One region of the Caproicibacter fermentans genome, then DNA from elsewhere that is predicted to be linked to it. Evidence: riboswitches for the same ligand, from Rfam matches in the RefSeq annotation. Region 1 holds a riboswitch; the other holds the start of a gene.
What was found. Region 1 has a riboswitch for tetrahydrofolate ahead of HCR03_RS05340 (ECF transporter S component). Riboswitches for the same ligand answer to the same signal wherever they lie in the genome.
Positions count from the first base shown of each region.

Region 2: it holds a riboswitch for tetrahydrofolate, as region 1 does, so the genes downstream of both, folE (GTP cyclohydrolase I FolE) here and HCR03_RS05340 (ECF transporter S component) in region 1, are expected to answer to the same signal.

Region 1 covers NZ_CP060286.1:1,071,790-1,079,206, reverse strand. Annotated here, with positions in the region: gene HCR03_RS05365 (RNA polymerase sigma factor) at 107-589, shown strand; gene HCR03_RS05360 (hypothetical protein) at 579-1,169, shown strand; gene HCR03_RS05355 (hypothetical protein) at 1,389-1,622, shown strand; gene HCR03_RS05350 (class I SAM-dependent methyltransferase) at 1,625-2,260, opposite strand; gene HCR03_RS05345 (N-formylglutamate amidohydrolase) at 2,373-3,158, opposite strand; gene HCR03_RS05340 (ECF transporter S component) at 3,175-4,095, opposite strand; THF riboswitch at 4,238-4,353, opposite strand; ZMP/ZTP riboswitch at 4,421-4,500, opposite strand; gene HCR03_RS05335 (TetR/AcrR family transcriptional regulator) at 4,738-5,301, shown strand; gene HCR03_RS05330 (class I SAM-dependent methyltransferase) at 5,288-6,013, shown strand; partial or broken gene HCR03_RS20270 (cysteine-rich KTR domain-containing protein) at 6,015-6,149, shown strand; partial or broken gene HCR03_RS05320 (GNAT family N-acetyltransferase) at 6,404-6,688, shown strand; gene HCR03_RS05315 (CehA/McbA family metallohydrolase domain-containing protein) at 6,717-7,417, shown strand, end outside.
Region 2 covers NZ_CP060286.1:3,784,364-3,791,780, forward strand. Annotated here, with positions in the region: gene HCR03_RS18755 (phosphopentomutase) at 1-89, shown strand, start outside; gene HCR03_RS18760 (bifunctional folylpolyglutamate synthase/dihydrofolate synthase) at 189-1,463, opposite strand; gene folK (2-amino-4-hydroxy-6-hydroxymethyldihydropteridine diphosphokinase) at 1,460-2,467, opposite strand; gene folB (dihydroneopterin aldolase) at 2,457-2,834, opposite strand; gene folP (dihydropteroate synthase) at 2,841-3,659, opposite strand; gene HCR03_RS18785 (HD domain-containing protein) at 3,689-4,168, opposite strand; partial or broken gene folE (GTP cyclohydrolase I FolE) at 4,212-4,799, opposite strand; THF riboswitch at 4,945-5,060, opposite strand; ZMP/ZTP riboswitch at 5,115-5,194, opposite strand; gene HCR03_RS18795 (helix-turn-helix transcriptional regulator) at 5,399-5,629, shown strand; gene HCR03_RS18800 (hypothetical protein) at 5,616-6,032, shown strand; gene HCR03_RS18805 (sensor histidine kinase) at 6,509-7,417, opposite strand, start outside.

The DNA.
Region 1 (7,417 bases):
ACTATTATCGAAATTTTTTTAAGATTTGAGGAGATCTTGTAACCTTTCACTATTCTCATTTGTATTATTGGTGAAAGGCTTTTCAAACAGATCAAGGAGCATGCTTATGAAACCATCCGTAGAGATACTGGTTGAAAAATACCAAAGCAACCTTTATGCTGCGGCGTTTAACATGTGCAAAAACGCGCAGGATGCTGAGGATGTTGTTCAGGATACCTTTATCCAGTATTTATCACACAAAAAAGGTTTTGAATCAGAACAGCATATCCGCGCTTGGCTTATCCGGGTGGCAATTAACAAGGCAAAGAATAAGAACAATACTTTTTTCAGGCGGAATTCACTGCCATTGGAGGATTACATAGAAACATTGACGTTTGAGTCGGAGGAGTCCTCCGAATTATTTGAAGCAGTGATGAAACTTCCGGAAAAGTATCGCATCGTCATTCATCTGTTTTACTATGAGGATTATTCAGTGAATGAAATCGCGGATATCTTGAGGGTGACGCCAAGCAATGTAAAGGTAAGGTTATCGCGCGGAAGAATGTCGCTCCGCAACACATTAAAGGAGGTATGGGAAGATGACGAATAAGGAAAAATACAAACAGGCGTTTTCTGCAATTCATGCCTCTGACGATTTTTCTTTGGAGGTAGAAAAAATGGAAAGAACAAAGAAACAGCATAAATTCAAAACAATGATTTCTTTTGTTGCCGTCTGTGTGATGATTGTGGGCAGCGCCACAGCTGCATACGCCGCGGATGTAGGCGGAATTCAGCGCACTATCCAGCTTTGGATTCACGGCGATCAAACGGAGGCAACTCTTCAGTTCGATGGAAATGGAAATTACAGCATGGACTACACGGACGGCGAAGGAAATGTGAAGCATCAAGCTGGAGGCGGGGTTGCATTCTCACCTGACGGAACTGAAATACCTGCGTCGGAAGAAGAACTTACGGAACAGTTGACGGCCCCGGATGTGGAATATGAGGATGACGGCTCCGTTTGGGTTTACTGGCTCGATCAAAAAGTTGCCATCACCGATAAGTTCGATAATGGCGTTTGCTATGTCAAGCTTGAAAGCGGCAAGGAAACCCTGTACATGACCGTAAAGTATCAAAATGGTTATTCCACCAGCCCTCATAAATACCCGAACCCTTCTGAGTTTAACTGACGGCGTGCTAGGCGCAGAACTGAATTGAGCTTGTGAAAAGTGCTTTTGTACAGAGATTAGTTAGTGTTTAATTTCACCACACAATATAATCCGACCGACTTATCACAAGATTGAGCCGTTGCATCGCAGCAAAGATGCAACGGCTTTTTGCTTTCTTATAAACCCAATAGAGGGGTCTGTGTGACAAGAAAAACGTAACAGAAAAAAGGAGCTATCACGATGGCAGAAACGCGAAAAAATATGATGGAATTCAAAAAGCGCGCGATTCGAATAAGTTCGGCAGCTGTAACTAAAGCTGCTGAAAGCCTTGGAATCAGCAGCAACATGCTGGATGGCGGAAAAAACACACCCCGGATCGCGATAAACGGAGGCGGCACAGCAGCGGAATGCGTGCAGGCTGAATTTCCGGATAAAAGATTGTATCGGGTGTTTAACTTAGGCATGAACCGATAGAATCAGGAAAGTTTCCTTCCTATGAAATAAAATCCATTCGATTTATGCCCGTTCATAGTCGTAAATGTCAGGCGTTCATATTTCAATGTGCTGAAATCAGCCAGAAGCTCCTTCAGCCATTTTTCTGAGTGATGGCGGAGGACAGCACCTTCCGGTAATTCAAAGACTCCATAGATGCCATATTTTGCTTCAAATTTTTGATAGCGGGCTTGATTCCTTTCATCAGAATTGATCAGGAAATCGTTGATGTAGAGAATTCCGGCAGGTTTTAATACACGATTTATTTCGGAAATCAGAGCCTGCTGTTCTTCATTGCTTCTGATACAAGTCAGGACGGCAAAGAGTATCACTGCGTCTATACTATGATCCGGCAAATCAATCCCTGCATCTTTTTTCAAACGGAGGTCAAGATAAGGAGCCTGCTGTTTTCCCCGTTCGATCATTCCCTGCGAAAAATCCATGCCGATCAGATGCCTGTAACCAAAATGGTGCAATTCGTCCAGTGTACGGCCATAGCCGCACCCGACATCAAGAATGACGGCATTGAGATTGAGATAATTGGAGAACTCGCCGGCCTGAAAAGGCGTTGTAAACTGCTTCGTCTCTGAAACATTGTTCCAGTAATCTTTTTGTTCCATCGGATAATTCCTCCTTGTGTGCTTTTTATTGATGATATCGGTTTACGTAGAAATCACTTCCATTGTTGGCCATGCAACGTCAGCTATGCGCTGCGATTGCGCCTGCTTTTATTTACTCCCAAAAACAAGGCAGCCGCATAAACGCTTCCTTTAGCCTCTGCTTTGCCGACTGAAAAAGCATTTCGTTTCTGTCCGTTAGTTCCTCCTCGCCAAAGTAGCGGTTGTCAATATATTTGGTATAACGAAGCTCCATCATTATGCCCTCAATCCGCTCACCAAAAAGCTCACGGTAATGGTTAATAATGTGTCCTCCCAAGTTTGCATTCTCTATAACACTGTAGCCTTGTGCTGCAAGATTTTCATGCAGTCGATGCAATGTCTGTTCAGAGGACGTAACGCCGCGTCGGTTGGATAAATAAATATCCTGACTGCCGCCGTCGCCAAAATCAAGGAAGAAGCTGTGCAGGTCCAAAAGGAGAACCGATGGATACACTTTTAATTTTTCACGCAACAGCTTTTCAAGCGCCTGATGGTAAGGATTATAATACAGGCTTACCCGGCGGTTAATTTCATTCTCATCCAGCGGTGAAGAATACAAAGGGCTACCTTGAGTATTTTCCTGATAGACCACGGTTTTGCGGTAATCCCCATGTCTTGCACTATTGGCCGGTCGGTTCATGTCAACTACATAGCGGCTTAGGTGGTTGATTATTGTTGTGCATCCCATTGCAGGAAGAAAGTCGTATAGCTCCGGCAAAAACCAATCTGTGTTTGACAGACAGGCACCATCAAGTAGGCTGCTGCGAATGTCTTCGGGGACAAAGGTGCTGCTGTGTGGTAAATCAATCACCACCGGAAACAGATGTGTATTTTCGTTTAAAACCGTATAGTGCTTCATGGTTGTTACTCCAATCCTACGAATCCTTTGGGTCCCTTTCTAGCTTAACGGATGGCCCGTCCATTATCTCTTGCACGGTTTTCTGTTTTCTGCAAATACCCAGCAGTAAGGCTACAAAATATGCCTTGACTGTATTCCCAAGGATTTCTTCAATCACTCTGGGAATCCATATGACTGCAAACGGCAGTACCTTCCATGCGGTAAAGATTGTTTCGCACAGGACGATGGTATTGAGAGTGGTAACAATCAGGCCGGAACCGATCATAGCGATAAGAAGCTGGGGGATCCGCCCCCTGCTTGTGTCATGAACAAGCTTTTTCGATAGGAAAAGATCAGAGGCTAACAACAGGATGCCGAGAGCTGCGTATCCAATCATTGCGGTTGTGACCCAAGAGATATAGGTTGTCAGGTTTCCCGACGGATCTTTTGCACCAAGGGTTCTTTCAATCAACATTTTGCTGATAAGGTGCATGTTGTCCGTATTGATGTTTTCTTTTTGTACATGATTGTAGAATTCACTATCAACGCCATCGGCAGCGAGAAACGCAATATTACAAATCCCTGCAAATAACATGAGCGCGGAAAAAATTGCAACTGCAATTCTCATTTTCCTGCTGTCTTTGTTGCGAAGAGCAGACCATAATGCGCCCCGGATAAATCCACCGGCAGCTACGACCAGCGTCATAAGAGGGATATAGGTTCCCACGGGTTTTAAAAGGTAACCCAAAAAATCAGAAAGGCCGGACACAACAGCTCCATACACAGGCCCGAACAACAGGGATGGCATGATGGAGAAAATCCCGGAAATGCCAACGCTCATTCCATTTTGTCCAAACATCGGTATGTAGAAAGAAAATGTTGTTTTTAAAACAAGTGAAATACTGAGAAATACCGCAGAGATTGTGATGCGGCGCACATATAAAGTTGAATCTTTCAATTTAACTTCTCCTTTCATAATCGTGACATAGAAAGTTTACGGTTAAATTGATTTTCTAAGTTGTGACCATTAAATACACCTCCTGTCATGCAGCACAGCTACACAACAAGAGGCACAATCATGACACCGCTTCTCCTTATGCAGCAGCGGGATGCGAACCTTGTACCGCAAGCCCTGAAAGGCTTTTCGTCCCTCTGACAACTCCCCGTTCAGAAGGCACTGTAAATCAATGATTTACGCACAACGTTCTACTCTGCTCATGATTCAAATGTTCTCTGAATGATATGAACTGCATTCAGAAAATAAAAAAGACCCACCAATCCAAGCATCATGCCCAGACGGTCGGCTTCCAAAACGCTGTACTCCCTGTGGTTAAATCCACCTCCGTCAGTCATACAGCACATTTATATTACCACTGCCCATTAGTATTGTCAACTTCAAGACATAAGAATTTTATTAGACTCGTTGCCGTGAGCCTTTAAAAATTTCTGCTACCTGGGCCCTCTTTGTTTGCGAAAACATCGAGGAAAACGGGGAGATCCACAAAAAACTATGACCCTTGACAAATTGTATAATTATTTGTACAATAACTAATGTTATCAATAACATTAGTTATTGTTACGACTGGAGGTGCTTGAATAAATGCCTGCTAAAAAGCAAATCTCAAAAGAAGCAATATTACAGGCCTCATTAGAGATTGTACGTGAATGCGGATTGAACGCTGTAAATGCAAGAAATCTTGCTGAAAAATTGCAGTGTTCCACACAACCGATTTATCTTTCTTTTACAGGAATGGACGAGCTAAAAGTTGCAGTTACACGGATGATTGATAAAGAATATGATCTATTTGTGAAAAGACGTATTGACAGAAACAATTATGTGATTAGTAAGGCTAAAGCGCACGTTTTGTTTGCTTTATATGAAAAGAACCTATATACAGCTATGTTTTTATCAAACACATTAGAGGGAATAAGTCTTGACGAGATAGTAAATGCTGAATGGAATCAAAAAGCGATATCATCAATAACGTCTGACTTTAGGATTGATAAACCTACTGCTGAAAAAATTTTTATTGATATTTGGCTTTTGTCAAGTGGTCTTGCTACCGAGCTTGCCGCAAATAAAATGAGAATAAATGAAACTGATATTCAATCGTTATTAAGTGGATTTTATGAAAGGATGAAAAATTGTTATGCTGAAAAGTAAAATCCGAACTCAGGAAGAAACAGAAAAATATCTAGAAGAATTAAAGGATTGGCTTGATGGGGTAAAGAATGCTCCCGTGGAAGGAATGGCGGATTTTTTCGCGAATAGGATTAGTGAATATAATAATGTTCATTTAAAAAATTGGGGCGAGGAATACGCTCATATCGCAGATTTCTTTGATGATGGTTTGAAAACATTATTTGATATTGGTTGCGGCACGGGTTTAGAGCTTGAATCAATCTACAAGAGATTTCCCGAAGTCAAGGTTACAGGCATCGATTTGTCTGAATCTATGCTTGATAAATTGAGAAAAAGCTATGGTGATAAAAACATTCAAATAATCAATGCGGACTATTTTGAATACGCGTTTGAGGAAAACAAGTTTGACGCTGCTATGTCTTTTGAGACACTTCATCATTTTAAATATGAAAAAAAACAACTGATTTATAGTAAGCTTTATCAGACGATAAAAGCTGGTGGATATTATATAGAATGTGACTACATTGCCTGTTGCGATGAAGAGGAAGCGCTTTGTCTTGAGGGATATGAATATAGGCGCAAGCAAAATAATATACCCGAAGATATGTTGATACATATTGATATTCCACTGACATTGGAACATCAATTTGAACTTATGAAAAATGCCGGTTTTAGAACTGCTAAGGCTTTGTATCAAAATTGTGGAACAGTAATTATTAGAGCAGAAAAATAGCGATACAATACTCGAAAACTTCCCCCTATACTGTCCTAGGTGTAGACAAGAATCCCTAATCAATGAGCCAGACGCTAAGACACAGAGCCGATCGTCCTTGGAGGGTGTACGTAAGACCCATTGTTCCTCATTCTAACTGCTTTGTCGTGCCTTTCACCCACATATAGTAATAGACGGTTAAAATATGGTTCTGAAAGGCGTGGGGGGGAGCAGCGATCTGATCGCATAACGGAAATGAAGAGCGATCCCGCTGCTCAGTTTATGAGTCTGTATGCGGAACGGCCAACTCCACACGGCGGCCGGGGGCTATCTATTTTGTTTCCTGTGTGCTATAATGACGGGGAAATATCAGGAAAGAAAGGAGACACTTAACGTGCCGGCTTTTGGCTTCTTGTCCGCAGGGAAGCCCGCGTTGTGGTAGGATCCGTCGACTTTAAAGCGCCTCCCGATCAAAATGGGGAAGTGGAAATCGGGTACGGACTGGGAAACAAATACGAACACCACGGCTATATGACGGAAGCGGTTCAGGCAATGTGCGAGTGGACTTTCAAACAGGAATCGGTAAAGCATGTAACGGCCGAGACGGAAACCGGCAACCTTCCGTCTCAAAAAGTCCTGACCCGCTGTGGATTCAAACTGTTCAGGCAGGGTGAAACTTACTGGTGGAAACGGTAAATACGGCAGTTGTATTGGAGGATGAGCAATGAAAGAAGCATTTCGTACGGACGGCAACTGGTACAAAGGAAATTTACATATGCATACGCTTCGTTCCGACGGGCACCTTTCTCCGGAGCAGGCTGTTAGCCGCTATCAAAAAGCCGGGTATGATTTTGCCGCCCTGACGGACCACTGGATTCAGAACGAGTGTAAAACGACCGAACGCTTTCTGCTTTTGAGCGGGTGCGAATGGGATACGGGGGATATGGTAAACACGCCGGTGTTTCATATTGTCGGAGTGGGGATGGACTCAAAAGTTTCTTTGGAACGGTCGCTTCCTCCGCAGAAAATCATTGACGCGATCAATGCGGCGAACGGAATCGCGATTCTTGCGCACCCCGCATGGTCGGTCACCAATCCCGCGGACTGTCTTGGCCTGACCGGCCTTGGCGGAGTGGAAATCTACAATTCCGTCTCCGGCCTGCCATGGAACGGCGAACGCGCGGACTCCGGCGTTTATATCGACATCTGGGCTTCCATGGGGAAGTTCTTTCCCTGTATGGCCGCGGACGACAGCCATTTTTATCAGGGAGAAGAAACCCGTTCCTACATCATGGTGAACGCGCGGGAGCTTACGCCGGATTCCATTAAAAGCTCCATCAGAAACGGAGACTTCTATGCCAGCCAGGGTCCGGAGTTCCATTCCGTGAGATTCAGCGGCGACGCGGTGCGCGTCGAATCCTCCTG
Region 2 (7,417 bases), 1.2 Mb from region 1:
TGTCCGATGTTGGAGCGACAGCGACCGATTATTTCGGGGAGCATCCGCCCGAAAACGGTTCCAGTTTTTTACCAAAACTCTTGGATTAATTTCAGGAGGCAAATGTAATGATTTCTACGACCGTGTGAATATTTTCATTTAAAATTGTGAGTGTTCCATATTCATTCATCCCAATCTTTTCCATCCGATCATTTCAAAATACTCCTTACTTCTCCGATATAAAAAAGCGATCCAAAGGCACATATTGCACCGCCTTTTGGCGTCTCGACGAGGCTTTTTTTCACCGCGGTTCCAACTGTGTCGCAGATTTGAATATTTTTGCAATATTCCTTCGCTGCTTTCGCCAGATCGGCAGCGGAGAGCGCCCTGCCACTGTTTGGAGTAACCGTGAACAGCTTTGCGCAGCCCGGCAGAATCTCTGCAAGCATGGACTGGTAATCCTTGTCGCCCAGCACTCCCATAATAAACGTCAGCGCTTGGCCCGGGAATAGGGAATCCAGGCTTTTCTTCAAGGCTGCCACACCTCCCGCGTTATGCGCACCGTCTATCAAAAAAAACGGATTCTTACTTAGTACCTCGAGCCGTCCGGGCCATCTCGCCTTTAAAAGTCCGTTTCGAATCGCTTTTTCCGTGATATTATACCCCTTGTTTTTTAGCACCTCTGCCACGTGAACCGCTACGGCAGCGTTTTTAACCTGATGTTCTCCCAGCAGGGATATTTTAAGAGCCGTATACTGTTTATAGCTGAAAGTTTGTCCTTCCATATTTTGCTCTATGATTTTTATCCCTGAAAAATCTGTCCTATGAAGCTTAGCACCTTTTTCTCTACAGGCTTTTTCTATGATCGCTGTGACGGAAGGAGGATTCGAATATGCCACAATATCCCCGCCGCGTTTGATAATGCCCGCCTTTTCTGCGGCAATCTCCTGTATTGTGTTCCCGAGTATGTTCATGTGGTCATAGCTGACCGCTGTTATTACGCCCAGGTCCGGCGTGTCGATCACATTGGTCGAATCAAGCCTTCCACCAAGCCCCACCTCAAGGACAACAACATTACAGCCCTGTTCGTAAAAATATTGAAATGCCATTGCGGTAAGAATTTCGAATTCCGTGGGATGACACCCGCCGTGTTCCAGCATGATTTTAATCTTGCTTTGAATCAATTCGGTCAATCCTGCAAACCGGGATTGTTCTATCTCAGCGTTGTTTACTTTGATCCGCTCTGTCACCCTTTGAATATGCGGAGAAGTAAAGATACCGGTCTTATAGCCGGATTCCATCAGGATACTGCTGATAAACGCTGCCGTCGAGCCTTTTCCGTTTGTACCGGCTATATGGATATACCGAAGCTTCTTTTGCGGGTTATCCATGCGCTCCAGCAATTCCGATATCGTATGGAGCCCGGGTTTCATTCCGAATTTTTGTGTATTACAGATAAATTCTAAAGCTTCCTCGTAGGTCATAGCCTATTACCACCCTGCTTTTTATATTTCATAAACACATAGTTTAAGCCTGATTGTGTTTTTTCTGCGCTGCGGGAAACCATTTTCCATTCATTCAATTGATCCAGATTCGTAAAATACGTATCGGCGTCATAGGAATGAAATATTTTTGTGACATAAGCCGTATCGCAATAGGGCAGCAGGAGCTGGTAGATACTTCCTCCTCCGATAACATACATATTTCTGCCGCCGTAATTTTTAAGTTCTTCCATCAGCTCTTTCAGGGAATGAACCGCTATCGCGTTCTCCACCTGAAAGTTTTTGTTTTTTGTCAGCACAATATTGGTTCTGCTCTTCAAAGGCATTCCTCCCGGTAAACTGTCCAGTGTCTTTCTTCCCATGACGACTACCTTTCCTATAGTCTTTTCGCGGAAAAAGGCCTGATCCTCCGGGATCTTGATGAGCAGTTCATTTTTTTTCCCGATTGCCCAATTTTGGTCAGCTGCTACGATCAGATGCATCTGTTTTAATGAGACAGGCCCGGATTGTACTGTCAGTAAAAATTCATGATACAGTTCCCGAATGCTCTTGCTGCATACGGGATGTATCCTTTCCGGAGCTATTTCATTCAAAGGCTTCAGCACAAATTCCCGTTCCAGCATTCTCGGATGCGGAATGGTTAACGACGCATCGTTCAAAACCAGATTCCCAAATAGCAGGATATCCAAATCGATGGTGCGCGGTCCCCAATGAACGATTCGTTCCCTTTTTAATGTTTTCTCTATGCCGCAGCAGATGCCTAACAGCTCATACGCGGTAAGTGACGTTTCGATCTCCGCGACCGCATTCAGGAAATCCGGCTGTTCCGTATAGCCCACGGGAGCAGTATTGAAATATGCGGAGACCTTGATAACTCTGACTCCGGAGGTATTTTCGAGCATCTCGACCGCCCGGTTGAGATGCGCCTCTCTGTCGCCAAGGTTTGAACCCAACCCGATATACGCGGTAACGAGACTACCACTCATCTTTGTCACCCCGTTTCCGTTCCAACTCAACCGCCGCATATTTTAGATGATGTCCCATTGGGGCCCATGGCTTTTTCAGCGTGATGCTTATTTCCGCAATGTCCGAATATTTTCGAAACAGATGCTGGATGATGTTCATGGCTGCGGCCTCAATCAGATTGCATTTACCAGACTGCATTACGGTTTGTACATCATTGCACAGGTCGGCGTAGTTGAGCGTGTCGTTCACGTCGTCGCTTGCCGCCGCTCTTTCCAGATTCGACCCGATCCGAAGGGAGACGAAAAACATCTGTCCGATTGTTCTTTCTTCCTGTGCAACCCCGTGATAAGCGTACACCTGCAAATCCTCGATGATGATCCTGTCCATTCGCAATCACCTCACCATACTGTCCGTCATTGCCGCGACCCTTACGTTTTGCAGCACATCATGTACTCTAACGATATCTGCCCCTTTCAGTATGCCGACTGACGTAACGGCCAATGTACCTTCCAACCTGTCATTTACCTCCAACCCAAGGGTTTTGCCGATGAAGCTTTTCCTTGACGCGGCAAGAAGGATGGGGTATCCCAGTTCTTTCAGCAGATTAAGATTCCGCATGACCGTTAAATTCTGCTCCCATGTCTTTCCGAATCCGATTCCCGGGTCCAGAATGATATTTTCATCCTTTACTCCTGCCTTGACGGCAAGCTCAATGCTTTCCCCCAATTCGGACAGAATGTCTTCCATCAGGTTGTCGTAGCCCGTGTTGGTTCTGTTATGCATGATACAGACCGGTACTTTACATGAAGCCGCAACATCGGCCATCTCTGGATCTTTTTTGAGGCCCCATATGTCATTAATCATATGAGCGCCGGCTTCAACCGCAAGTGCTGCTGTCTTGGCCTTATAGGTATCGACGGAGATCGGCAGAGCGCTCTCTTTGGAAAGCCTCTTGATGACGGGAATGACTCTACGAATCTCTTCCTCGGCCGACACCGGAACGGTGACCCCCGGCCTTGTGGATTCTCCCCCCACGTCAATGATATCTGCGCCTTCTTCCTCCATTTGCGCGGCATGCTTCAAGGCGGAGTCCATATCAAAATAATTTCCGCCGTCCGAAAACGAATCCGGCGTTACGTTCAATATGCCCATGATATAGGTCCGATTTCCCCATTTCCAAATCCTGTCTGCAATATTTAACTGATCTGTCATAATCAAGATTCTCCTTTTCAAAGCAGATTTCAATACGTTAACTCAGGATTTTTTCCGTCCGTAAACCGATTGCATACGTCTATGCTTTTGCAAAAAATGCAGGGTCTGCAAGCCTTATCGCTTTCATAGAGCACGGTACCCAAAAGAGATTTCCGGGTATCTTTTCTGCGATGAGTTTTTATGGCGTCCGTTATTTCTTCGGTGTCTTTACCGCTAACGCCGATATCCTCCAGAATTTCCTTTGCCAGAACAGCGCCTTCCAGTGCATGGTCCGATCCATCCCTGTATTGCTTCCATTTTGCGATATCATGAAGAAGCGCGGCCGCGTATATAATCTCTCTTGAAATTGGAAATTTCCTCTCCAGGCACATGATATAGGCCACTCTCGCCACGTCAAAAGAATGCTGCAAATCATGCCTGCAAAACAGTCTGTCTTTTTCCGCTTCGACATTCAGTTCCATATCCCTGATATACTGCGGATGTTTGAGAAGCTCATTTACCATCTTCATCAGAAACACTCCTTCCGTTAAAACCGGTAACGAATGTCTCATGTTTATTACAAAGTATCAGGAGTTTGTTCATCAGGTTTTGATCGCTGTTGAATCTTCCCCGCAAAGCCGTCGTCACGGTAAGCGCATTCGTATTTTTAATCCCTCTGGTCGCCATACAGGCATGCTGACCCTCGATGATGACGGCAACGTCCTCTGTCTGCGCGGCCTTCTGCATAATCTCCGCAATATCCGACCCGATCCGTTCCTGAAGCTGCAGCCTTTTGCTGACCATATCCGCGATTCTTACGATTTTGCTCAACCCCAGGACTTTACCGTTGGGTATGTATGCCACTGTCGCCATCATGTTGTACATCAGAGCAAGATGGTGTTCGCAGCAGCTGAAGATTTCAATATCCCTCACCACTACCAGGTCGTTGTTGTTTTCCGGCGTATACAGATCGTCTTCGAAGGTCTTGTGAAACATCCCGGCGATCTCATCATTTGTGTAGTTGATTCCCTCGAATCTTTCTTCGCACATCTTAGCCACACGGGCGGGAGTCTCCAGCAGTCCCTCGCGTTCCGGGTTCTCTCCCAAAGCCAATAAAAGCCCGCGTATGTGTTCTTCTATTTTCGTTTTATCTATTGACACTGTCATTTCCCTTTCTGCCAATCTGGCTGACAACCGACGGAGCAAAAGCCGGAGCCCCGTATTCCGATTCGTTTTCCGGTATGAAAATCCCCCCTTTATGTGGCAAAATTCCATGCCACATAAAGGGGGGATTACCCCAATATGCAGCAGCGGGATGCGAACCTTGTACCGTAAGCCTGTTAAAGCTTTTCGTCCCTCTGACAACTCCCCGTTCAGAAGGCACTGTAAATCAATGATTTACGCACAAAATTCTACTCTGCTCATGATTTTAAATTTGACAATCAGAACGAAATAAAAAAAGACCCACCAATCCAAGCATTACGCCCAGACGGTCGGCTTCCAAAACGCTGTACTCCCTGTGGTTAAATCCACTTCCGTCAGTCGTACAACACGTTTATGCTATCACTACTTCTCAAGATTGTCAACACCTCGGCCGGTTCGAATTGGCGATGTGCAGGGTGGCTGCACAAAATACAGGAAAAAACAGATGTAGATTGTTAACAATCCATGGCATGTGCCCGCTTTTTATTTCTAATTGACATTGATTTAGAAGCATGATAACATGAAACCAACTTCATATTTTGGGAAAGAGGGGGATTATGAAAACAAAAGTCAAAGAATTGCGAATGACGACCAAAATGACGCAACAGCAGTTGGCCGATTTGGTTCATGTTTCTTCACGGACAATCATTTCTATTGAAAAAGAACAGTACAGCCCTTCTCTTATGCTGGCTTATCGGATCGCGGAAGTGTTCGGAGTAACTGTTGAAGAACTGTGCTGCTTGAAAGAAAATAAAGAATTGGAGGATAAGCAATATGAAAATCTATGACAAAAAGAAATTTGGCTCCGGCTTAGTCTGTATGGCCTTAAGCTTGTTAAATCTGATCGCCAGCTTTTGGACTGGATTTGACGTGAGCGGTATCATTCTCATTTTGGCCCTCTTGCTTTTCGGGGTTGTATTGTTAGCACGCAGTCTTTCGTACAATTTGTCAAGAGAAGATCAGTTAGAAGGTTTGGATGAACGCAACCAACTTATTGAATTGAAAACAAAGAGTAAATCTTTTCGCTTGACACAGGGCATTTGTTTTGGATTAATGCTCGTATTCCTCGTCATGGGGAAAGTATCAGGAGAGAATTTGTTTATAAGTATGGGAGTTGGACTTGCATTTGCATATGCTGTTTCTATGTTTACGGAGATTTTTACATGCTTTTATTATGACAACCATATGTAGGAGGCCATATGAATAAGAGAAGTAAAATTGAACAACCGCTTCAAGATGAACAAGACGGGGAAACCGACATGTTTTACCATTAGATACAATAAAACGAGTAACTCAACATTTCACAACGTAAAGGCGGCATTCCACAACAATTCTATTGAAATTGGCTGTATGATTTGAAAAAATAATAAGATAGGCTACGTACAAAAATGTTGTTGGCACTTTCGGGACGGTCTCGAGCCGCTAAAACAACGTGTATGTGAACCGTTGTTTTAGCGGCTTATTTCTTCATCGCTCTGCCTCCTTTTTAAATATTAACTCATTACATGGAAAATCTGATGGGCAACACATCACCCGTCAGACCGTTACCCTGTGCAGTCTCTTGTAAACTGTACCTTGATAACGAATAACTAACAGTTTCATTTATGCCTATTTTATTTGAGGTAAGTTCAACAGCAAGACCACTTGATAAAGAAATCCGAAAACCATTAGCCTTGACTGGCTTGTACCTGAAAGCAGAGCACCGTTTGATACCCCTGCCCCGGCTCACTCTCAATGGTCATGGTGCCACAGTGTGCTTCCACAATCTGCCGAACCAATAGAAGCCCTAAGCCGTGGCGCAGGTTTAGCCGCTCGTCCGTGCTTTCCATGTAGTGGGTACTTTCTTTAAGCTCCCGCAGCTTTTCAGCTGAAAGCCCCACACCGTTGTCTGCAACCGTAAGAGTAATCACTGCTTCGGAGTAATCAAGAGTTAGCGAAATTTCACAGCCTTGCGGATTGTGACGGAAGCTGTTTTGCACCAAATTATTGATTGCACGCATAATTAAACGGGAATCACATTCCAGTATGACATTTTCAGCGGCAGGTTTAATCCCAACCTCCACCGGATAGGATTCAGAAAGCCCGCCATTCAGCAGTTCCACCGCATAGGATCGCAGAAGTTTAGATAAGCGCACCGGTTCCTTATGGAGTGGCTGCATTTCATATTCCAGATGTGACACCAAATTCAAATCCTGTACCAGTTCCTTTATTTTAATGCTTTGCTGTCTCACAATTTCAGCCTGATCCTTTACAGAGCTGTTTATGGTTTTATTATCTGCAATGCGTCCGGCGTATCCCAGAATCATGGACAGCGGCGTCCGTATATCATGGGAAACACCGCTGATCCAGTTCGCTCTTGCTTCGTTCTGTTTGCTCAAAATGCGAGATGCTTTATTGATACTTCCCGCAACCTCTGATAAATCACCGCCGATAGCCAGCGATACCGGCTTACCGTCGGAAAGCGTCTCAATCGCATCAATGATCGGTTCCGTACTTCGGATAATTTTCCGTCTGGAGAAGTAATAGGCTAAAAACAAAAATAAGAAGTCGGCGGTCAGCATTCCGGTCATATAGAG